DNA from 2 places in the Streptomyces sp. NPDC058373 genome. Region 1 is predicted to be linked to the other one. Evidence: riboswitches for the same ligand, from Rfam matches in the RefSeq annotation. Region 1 holds a riboswitch; the other holds the start of a gene.
The links. A riboswitch is a leader RNA that binds a small molecule or an ion and turns the genes downstream of it on or off. The one in region 1 is predicted to bind cobalamin.

Region 1 (4,188 bases):
TTCGTCATCTGGGCGCTGTGCACGGAGCGCCCGGACGCGCCGCCTCTGTAGCGGACACGGCTGCCCGCGGGGCGGCCCCCGAACCGAGCGGGACGCGACCGGACCGGGTCGCGTCCCGCTCGCTCGCGCGTGCCTCTTGGGCCGCCGCCCCTCCCTTGACCTCAACCGAAGTTGACGTCCGAGGCTCCTTCGCAGAGGCCGCACCGCCCGACCGAAGGGGACCCGGACACCATGGACACCAGCACCGCTCAGATCGTCCAGTGGCTCGGAGCCCGCGCCCATCCGCTGAACGCCGCTGACACGCAAGCCCCGTCGGGCGACCTGGCGGCCTTCGTCTCGCTCGTACGCGACCGCGGCGCCGAGGTGGTGGCCGTCGGGGTCGCCTGCCGCCAGGGGCGGGAGTTGGCGGTGGTGGCGCATCGCATGGTGCGCGTGCCGGTGGAGGAGGCGGGATTCCGGTCGGTGGCGTCGGAGGGGGACGATCCGGTCGCGGTCGGGATCGACGGGTACGTGCGGACGGGCGAGGGCGGTCCGCGGGCGATGCCCGCCGGGGCGCGGTTGTTCTGGCGGTCCGAGGAGATCCTCGGGCTGGTCGAATGGATGCGGGCGTACAACCTGCGCAACCCCGCCGACCAGGTGCGATTCGCCCGGCCGTCGCCCGGGGGCGAGCGGGGGCCGCGGCTCGCCGGGATGGCCGGGATCGAGCGGGAGCTGGCCGAGGACACCCTCGGATGGTGCCGCCGCAGCGGGGACAAGATCGTCTACTGGGGCGGGCTCGCCCACATGGCGGTGGGCGAGCCGCGGGCGGTGACGCCCCCGTCACCGCCCGAGACGCACCGGAACGCCGGGAGCTTCTTGCGCGAGCGCCTCGGCCCGGCCTACCTCTCCGTCGGGGTGACTTTCAGCCATGGGGCGATCCCGTACGACGTGCCGCCGTCGCCCGAGGGGTACCTCGACGAGGTGTTCGGGCGGGGCGGGCCCGACGCGTACTGGGTGGATGTGAGCGGAGTGGGCGAGGGGAGCGGGGAGCTGCCCGGCGCGGTCGCGGAGTGGCTGGCGGCGCCAGCACGGGTGCGGCTGATCGGGCCCGGGTTCGACCCTCGGGAGAGCGCGGCGCACTACATGGCGGGGCGGTCGCCGGGGGAGTGGTTCGACGGGGTCGTCCACGTCCGCGAGGTCACGGCGGACACGCCCCTCGGGGGCCCCGCGGACCAGGCCGGCCAGGGGGACGAGCGGCGCCCGGTCACGCGGACGGCTCCTCGGTAGGCGGGCCCGTACGTTTCCGGGGCGTACGGGCTCGGGGCGTACGCGTCCTCAGTACGCAGTCGCCGCACTTCTCGGCCGGGACCCGGTAGTAGAGGCAGCAGCTGCGGCGGGTGAAGGCGATGCCGAGCCCCTCCTCGTGGAGGAAGGCGCCGGAGCCGGCGAGGGGCGGGGTGGCGAGGAGGCGTTCGACCAGGGGGACGGATGGGTGCGGGGTGTCCGGGGCCTGGTTCGTCAGGACGCGCAGGGCGCCGACCAGGGCGGAGGCGGAGTTGCCGCGCAGGACCCGGGGGGGAGAGCGCGTAGTGGGCGCGTGCGGTCGCGGCGAGCGGTGCGAGGTGGGTGGTGGTGACGGCCCAGTGCAGGGCGTCGGGGAGCGGCCCGGGCAGGGGGCGGGGGGCGGGGACGCGGAGTTCGAGCGGCCCGCCCGGCGCCCGGTACCACCAGACGCGGGCCGGATCGAGGTCGGGGACCTCCCCGCCGAGCGCGGCGCAGCCGAGCGCGAGCGACCAGAGCCGCGAGGCGATCCCGAGCTGCGCGGTGGAGGCGGCGATCCGGCCCGGCCCGACGCCCATGCGCCGGCCGATCTCCGCGACGTACGGGACGAAGCCGTCCCCGTGCAGTTCGGCGAGTGGCCGGAAACCGCCTTCGGCGGGGTCGGCGCGCGGGGTGGTGTCGGCGGTGAAGTAGGGGCCGACGGCGGTGAGCCGGCCGAGCAGCGGAGTGAGGGTGGCGCTCACCGCGTACGGGCCTGCGGGGTGAGGGGGCAGGGGCGCGGGTGGCTCCGCGCCGGGGTCCAGACGTACGGGCACATGCGTGCCACCGTCCTCTCTCGGGGAGATCCGCCCCGCTGTGCCGAGGTGCGACGGCGTGAGTCTCCTGACTCGGGTTCGACGCTCCCCGGGCCTTCCCGTCCCTGCTCCAACGCCTGGGACCGTGGCCGTCCTTCGGGTCGCTCACCCTTCACAGTGGCGGTACCGTCCCGGATTCCCACCGGGTTCCTCGTCCGCCGTCGCGTGTGCGGGGGGATTCTCGCAGGGCGGCGCTGAGGGGCGCCAGGCCCCCTCAGTCACTTCCGCCCGGTCGTCGCGTCGATGTGGTCGGGGACCTCGCCCGCGTAGTCCCCGGTGGAGAGCGTCCCGGACGGCTCCAGCAGGACCACCTGGGCTCCGGACTCCGTGTGCGGGCGGTGTTCGACGCCCCGGGGGACGGTGAAGAGGGCCCCGGTCCCCAGGGTGACGGTGCGTTCCCCGGCGTCGGGGGCGTCGCGGAGGTCGATGTGGAGGGTGCCGTCCACGACGAGGAAGAGTTCGTCGGTGTCCTGGTGGGCGTGCCAGACGTAGGCGCCCTGGAGCCGGGCGACCTTGACGTCGTAGTCGTTGAGGGTGGTGACGACCCGGGGGCTCCACAGGGCGTCGACCTTGGCCAGCGCCTCGTCCAGGCGGAGCGGGCAGGGGTGCGGGGCGCGGGGCGGGGCAGGGACGTGGGCAGGGGAGGTGTCCATCCGGGCATCCTGCCACCGGGCTGCCGGGCGGGGCCCGAGATCCCGTCACAGGGGCCGTGCGGCGGGCCGGGTGGCCGGCGGCCTCGCCGCCACCCGGGTCTCCCGGCGTCGTGGGTCCCGGGAATGACCGGCCCCGGACAGCAGGATGTCCACGGTGGGGCACCAGCCCCCGCCACACCCGACCGGCCGCCGGGCCCGGCCCCGCCGCCCGGGACGGGCCCGTAGGCGGCCGCGGCCCGTCGGCTCGCGGCCGCCCGAGAAGGAGGAGCGAGACCCATGACCAGCCCCGCCAACACCACCGCCGCCCATGAACTCGGCCTCGGCACCGTCGGCATCTGGAGCGGCGCGCTCCGGATCTCCGACGGGACGGGGCGGGACGGAGCCATCACCGACGCCGTCGAGGAGATCGAGGCGCTCGGCTACGGGACCATCTGGGTCGGCGGCAGTGCGAGCGTCGCCGACGCCGAGGCGGTCCTCGCCGCCACCCACCACCTACGGGTCGCCACCGGCATCCTCTCCATCTGGGACCACCCGGCCGACCGCGTCGCCGAGGAGGCCTGCGACGCCAACCGCGCCAACGAGGACCGCTTCGTCCTCGGGATCGGCGCCAGCCACCAGGTGCTGGCGCCGGATCAGTACGCCAAGCCGTACACGGCGATGAAGGAGTACCTGACCGCGCTGGACGAGGCACCCAACCCGGTCCCGGCCCGACAGCGGGTGCTGGCGGCGCTCGGGCCGAAGATGCTCCAGCTGTCGAAGGAGCGGGCGGCCGGGGCCCATCCGTACCTCGTGACCGAGGACTACGTCGCCGAGGCGCGTGAGGCTCTCGGGGTCGGGCCGCTGCTGGCGCCCGAGCTCAAGGTGGTGCTCGACGACAACCTCGACCGGGCGCGCGAGACCGCCCGGGCCTACCTCCGCTTCTACCTGGAGCTGCCCAACTACACCGACAACCTGCGGCGGGCCGGGTTCGGAGAGGCCGACTTCGAGGACGGGGGGAGTGACGCGCTGCTGGACGCGGTGGTGGCGTACGGCGGTGCCGAGCGGATTCGGGCGCGGGTGGCTGCCTTTCAGAAGGCGGGGGCTGATCATGTGGCGCTCCAGGTGGTCACTCCTGATCCCATGCGGGATCTGCCCATCGCGGAGTGGCGGGCGCTGGCGGCTGCCCTGGAGCTTCCTGGCTCCGCCGGGTGAGGGCGGGGTGGCCTCAAGCGCCGGCCGGGCTGATCGGTGGCTGGGCTCCGCCTGACGGTGCCGGTCACTGATGGCCTCAGGCGCCGGCCGGGCTGGGGGTTGGCTGGGCGCCGCCTCCGCCTCCCCGTCACTGATGGCCTCAAGCGCCGGCCGGGCTGGGGTTGGCCCGGTGGCCCGGTGGCCCGGTGGCCCGGTGGCCCGGTGGCTGGGTGGTGGTGGGGGGCTGGTGT
Region 2 (4,188 bases), on a different contig from region 1:
GCCCCGGCGTGCAGCGCGTTGGACCGCGTCGCGAGCGGGGCGAGGAGCGCCGGGCGCGCCCGGCGGGCCTGCTGGAGGGGGCCGTGCATCACCGGACCGCCGCTCAGCCGCGCCGTCGGCGGGACTGCCACACCGCCGCCGCGCCCAGCACGGCCACGGCGCCGGCTCCGACCAGCAGCCCGGCCGAAGGACCGCCGGGACCGGAGCCGGAATCCGCACCGGATTCCGGCTCCCCGGCCTCGGGCGAGGCCGCCTCCGAGGTCCCCTCGGCGGACGGCTCGCCCGAGCCCGACACCTGCTCGCCGCACCCGGCCTCCGGGTAGCCCACGATGGCGCAGAGCATCGCCGAGGAGTCGTACCGCAGCGGCGGCGCGACGGCGGCCAGCGCGTCGGCGGCGCTCGCCTCCTCGGCCACACTGGCGCAGGCGGTGCGGGGCTTCGGCGGGCGCTCGCCCTCCGGCGCGTCGGCGGCGGTGCCGAAGTCGATGACGAGGGCGACCCGCTTGCGGCCCGCGCGCTCCTCGGTGGCGGCGCAGATCTCCGCGAACCCGGCCTTCGCCCGGGGCGCGGCCGAGTCGTCGGCCTCCGCGCTCACCGCGAACCGGAACCCCTGCACCGAACCGTCGCCGGGCAGGGCCTGGGTCGGGCCCTGGGTGGCGTAGCTCCAGGTGGAGCCCTCGCGCTCCCAGAACGACCAGTACCGGTACCCGGCGGCCTGCGCGGGCGCCGCCACCAGCAGGGCGAGCAGCAGCCCGAGGAGCAGCGCGAACCCCGCCCGCAGGGTGCGGCGGGCGGGGCGGGACGCGGCGGAGCCGGGGGTCACTTGCGGCCGGACTTGTTGCGCAGGCTCAGCATCAGGCCGACACCGGCGCCGACGAGCAGGCCGACGCCGATGATCCACCAGACGCTGAGCTGCGAGCCGTCCTCGTCCGCCGCCTGCTCCTCGCCGCCCTGGGCGTCGGAGCCGCCCTTCCCGTCGGCCTCCGGCTCGGGACCGGTGGCGTTCAGCGCGGCGACCAGGTCGGTGGAGCCGAAGGCGCGCGGGTCGGTGCCGGTGGCGTGTGCGGTCAGCACGAGCTGGGCGTAGGCGGAGGGGCCGGACTGCTTCGCCCAGGCGGGTCCGTTCTTCTTCAGCCAGGCCAGCGGCTTCTTCGCGGCGTCGGTCAGCCCGGCCGCGTACAGCGCGGTCACCGCGTCGGCGGTGTTGCCGATGTCGGGCTGGTCCTCGGCGCCGGGCGTGGTGGAGGTGAGGTGGCCGTCCTTCTCGAGCAGGCCGGCGAGGTGGGCGGCGCCGTTGGCGGCGGCCGTCCGGGCGTCGGCGGGCTTCTCGCAGGCCGGCTGCGCCCCGGTCTTGCCCTTGGTGACGACCAGCGAGGAGCCGAGGCCGCCGAGGACCCCGGCGGCGGTGGCGTCGGCGTTGGCGTTCAGATCGCCGTTCTTCTCCGGCTGGAAGGCGAAGGCACCACCGCCGGCGCACTCCAGGCTGAGGCCGAGCAGCGCGTCCTCGGGCGTCCTGTCCTTCCCGGAGGTGACCGACGCGGCCTTCGTCCCGGTAGCGGCGAGCGCGCCGACCACCAGCGAGGTCGAGTTGGTGTCGGTGTCGTCGCCGGGGGTGTAGCTCCAGCCGCCGTCGTCGTTCTGGACCGACTTCAGCCAGTCGACGGCCTTGCCGACCGCCTTGTCGTGACCGCCGAGCGCGGCGAGCGCCTGCACGGCGGTGGCCGTCTGGTTGGTGTCGACCGGCGTCTTCGCGTCGCAGGCGGCCGACGGGTCGGCGCGGAACGGCGCGAACGAACCGTCCTCGCACTGCTGCCCCATCAGCCAGTCGACGGCCTTCGCCGCGGGCTCCACCCCGGCGGTGTCCTGCGCGAGCAGGGCCAGGGACTGGCGGTAGACGCCGTCGTAGGTCGGGTCGCCGTCGCCGTACAGGCCCGAGGGCACCCGGACGGAGGGGGACGGAGCGGGGGAGTCCTCGGCGACGGCGGCCGGAGCGAAGGCGGCCGACGCCGCCGTCAGTGCGGTCAGCGCGGTGAGCGCCAGGGCGCTGCGACGGACGGTCATGAGTGGTGGGTGCCCTCTCCTGAAGGAAGCCGGGCACGGGCGCGCGAAGGCGCCGGGCTCGGCTCCGTATGCCTCGACGGTGCCGGCCGCCGGAGGGGTCCGGCGGCGCGAGCCGGTCATGAGTCCGGTGAGGCATTCCGGCTGTGCCGGCCCGGATGTCCGGGCGGCTCACGGCTGCGGGTCAGCGCCGGATTCCCACCGGCTTCCCCTCACTCGGTCCTGACGACGACCTGGTCACTGTACCGGTGCGGGGGTGTGGTGGGCCGGGGCCGTTTCCCGGTGGCCGGGAGCCCGGGGCCCGCGCCGTCCGGGTCGTGGTGCGAATCACCTGTTCCGGAGGACCCGAAAGAGCTACCTGCCGGTAGATTCGATGCTTCGTGAACGATCAAGACCGACCGCGCCGAAACTTGTTGCGGATCGGAGTCCCGGCGTAACCTCCCGGGACATTGTGCTGGCAGAAGGGGGCCGGGTAGTGACCGCTGAGGCCATGGAGGCGGACCCCGCACGACAGCAAGCCTCCCCGGAACCGGCCTCGGGCGACCCCCTCGCGGGTGGCGACCGCCCGCTGCGCATCGCCCTCCTCACCTACAAGGGCGACCCCTTCTGCGGCGGCCAGGGCGTCTACGTCCGCCACCTCTCCCGCGAACTGGCCCGGCTCGGCCACCACGTCGAGGTCATCGGCGCCCAGCCCTACCCGGTCCTCGACGAGGGCGTGGAGCTGACCGAACTGGCCAGCCTCGACCTCTACCGCCAGCCCGACCCCTTCCGCACCCCCCGCCGGGGCGAGTACCGCGACTGGGTCGACGCGCTGGAGGTCGCCACCATGTGGACCGGCGGCTTCCCCGAGCCGCTCACCTTCAGCCTCCGCGCCCGCCGCCATCTCGCCGCGCTCGCCGGACGGTTCGACGTCATCCACGACAACCAGACACTCGGTTACGGCCTGCTCGGCGGCGCCCGCGCGCTCGGTGCCCCGCTCGTCACCACCGTCCACCACCCCATCACCGTCGACCGGCAGCTGGAACTGGACGCCGCCGACTCGTTCGTCCGCCGCCTCTCGGTCCGCCGCTGGTACGGCTTCACACGGATGCAGAAACGTGTCGCCCGGAAGCTGCCGTCGGTCCTCACCGTCTCCGGCACCTCCCGCCAGGAGATCGTCGACCACTTCGGCGTGCGGTCCGAGCGGGTCCACGTCGTCCACATCGGCGCCGACACCGACCTCTTCTCGCCCGACCCGTCCGTCGCCGAGGTGCCCGGCCGGATCGTCACCACCTCCAGCGCCGACGTACCCCTCAAGGGCCTCGTCCACCTGGTGGAGGCGCTCGCCAAGCTCCGCACCGAGAACCCCGACGCGCACCTCGTCGTCGTCGGCCGCCCCGCCGAGGACGGCCCCGTCGCGCAGGCCATCGAGCGGTTCGGCCTCACCGGCGCCATCGAGTTCGTCAAGGGCATCAGCGACGCCGAACTGGTCGACCTGATCCGCTCCGCCGAGATCGCGTGCGTCCCCTCCCTCTACGAGGGGTTCTCGCTGCCCGCCGCCGAGGCCATGGCCACCGGCACCCCGCTGGTCGCCACCACCGGCGGCGCCATCCCCGAGGTGGCCGGAGCCGACGGAGACACCTGCCTCGCCGTCCCGCCCGGCGACGCCGGGGCCCTCGCGACCGCCCTCGGCAAGCTCCTCGCCGACCCGGAGCTGCGCCGCCGCCTCGGCACCGCCGGACGCGCCCGGGTCCTCGCCAAGTTCACCTGGCGCCAGGCCGCCCTCGGCACCGTCGCCCACTACCGCCAGGCCATCGCCGGGAGCCCGGGTCGCCCCGCCGCCCCGGCCGCCACCGCCCGACCCGACCGCGAAAGCAGGTCCACGTGCTGACCGTCGACTTCACCCGCTTCCCGCTCGCCGCAGGCGACCGCGTGCTCGATCTGGGCTGCGGCGCGGGGCGCCACGCCTTCGAGTGCTACCGGCGCGGCGCGCAGGTGGTGGCGCTGGACCGCAACGCCGAGGAGATCCGCGAGGTCGCCACCTGGTTCGCGGCGATGAAGGAGGCCGGTGAGGCCCCGGCCGGAGCCACCGCCACCGCGATGGAGGGCGACGCCCTCAACCTGCCCTTCCCCGACGAGTCCTTCGACGTC

Region 2: another riboswitch for cobalamin. It lies ahead of ACFWMZ_RS26090 (prenyltransferase/squalene oxidase repeat-containing protein); the one in region 1 lies ahead of ACFWMZ_RS22575 ((2Fe-2S)-binding protein).

Annotation. Positions count from the first base shown of each region.
Region 1 covers NZ_JBHXJE010000044.1:38,598-42,785, forward strand. The annotation lists gene ACFWMZ_RS22565 (hypothetical protein) at 1-51, shown strand, start outside; gene ACFWMZ_RS22570 (erythromycin esterase family protein) at 232-1,266, shown strand; gene ACFWMZ_RS22575 ((2Fe-2S)-binding protein) at 1,244-1,723, opposite strand; cobalamin riboswitch at 2,136-2,269, opposite strand; gene ACFWMZ_RS22580 (cupin domain-containing protein) at 2,333-2,767, opposite strand; gene ACFWMZ_RS22585 (TIGR03620 family F420-dependent LLM class oxidoreductase) at 3,044-3,958, shown strand.
Region 2 covers NZ_JBHXJE010000063.1:19,819-24,006, reverse strand. The annotation lists gene ACFWMZ_RS26100 (CbiQ family ECF transporter T component) at 1-92, opposite strand, end outside; gene ACFWMZ_RS26095 (SCO2322 family protein) at 104-823, opposite strand; gene ACFWMZ_RS26090 (prenyltransferase/squalene oxidase repeat-containing protein) at 820-2,061, opposite strand; cobalamin riboswitch at 2,171-2,309, opposite strand; gene ACFWMZ_RS26085 (glycosyltransferase family 4 protein) at 2,534-3,928, shown strand; gene ACFWMZ_RS26080 (methyltransferase domain-containing protein) at 3,922-4,188, shown strand, end outside.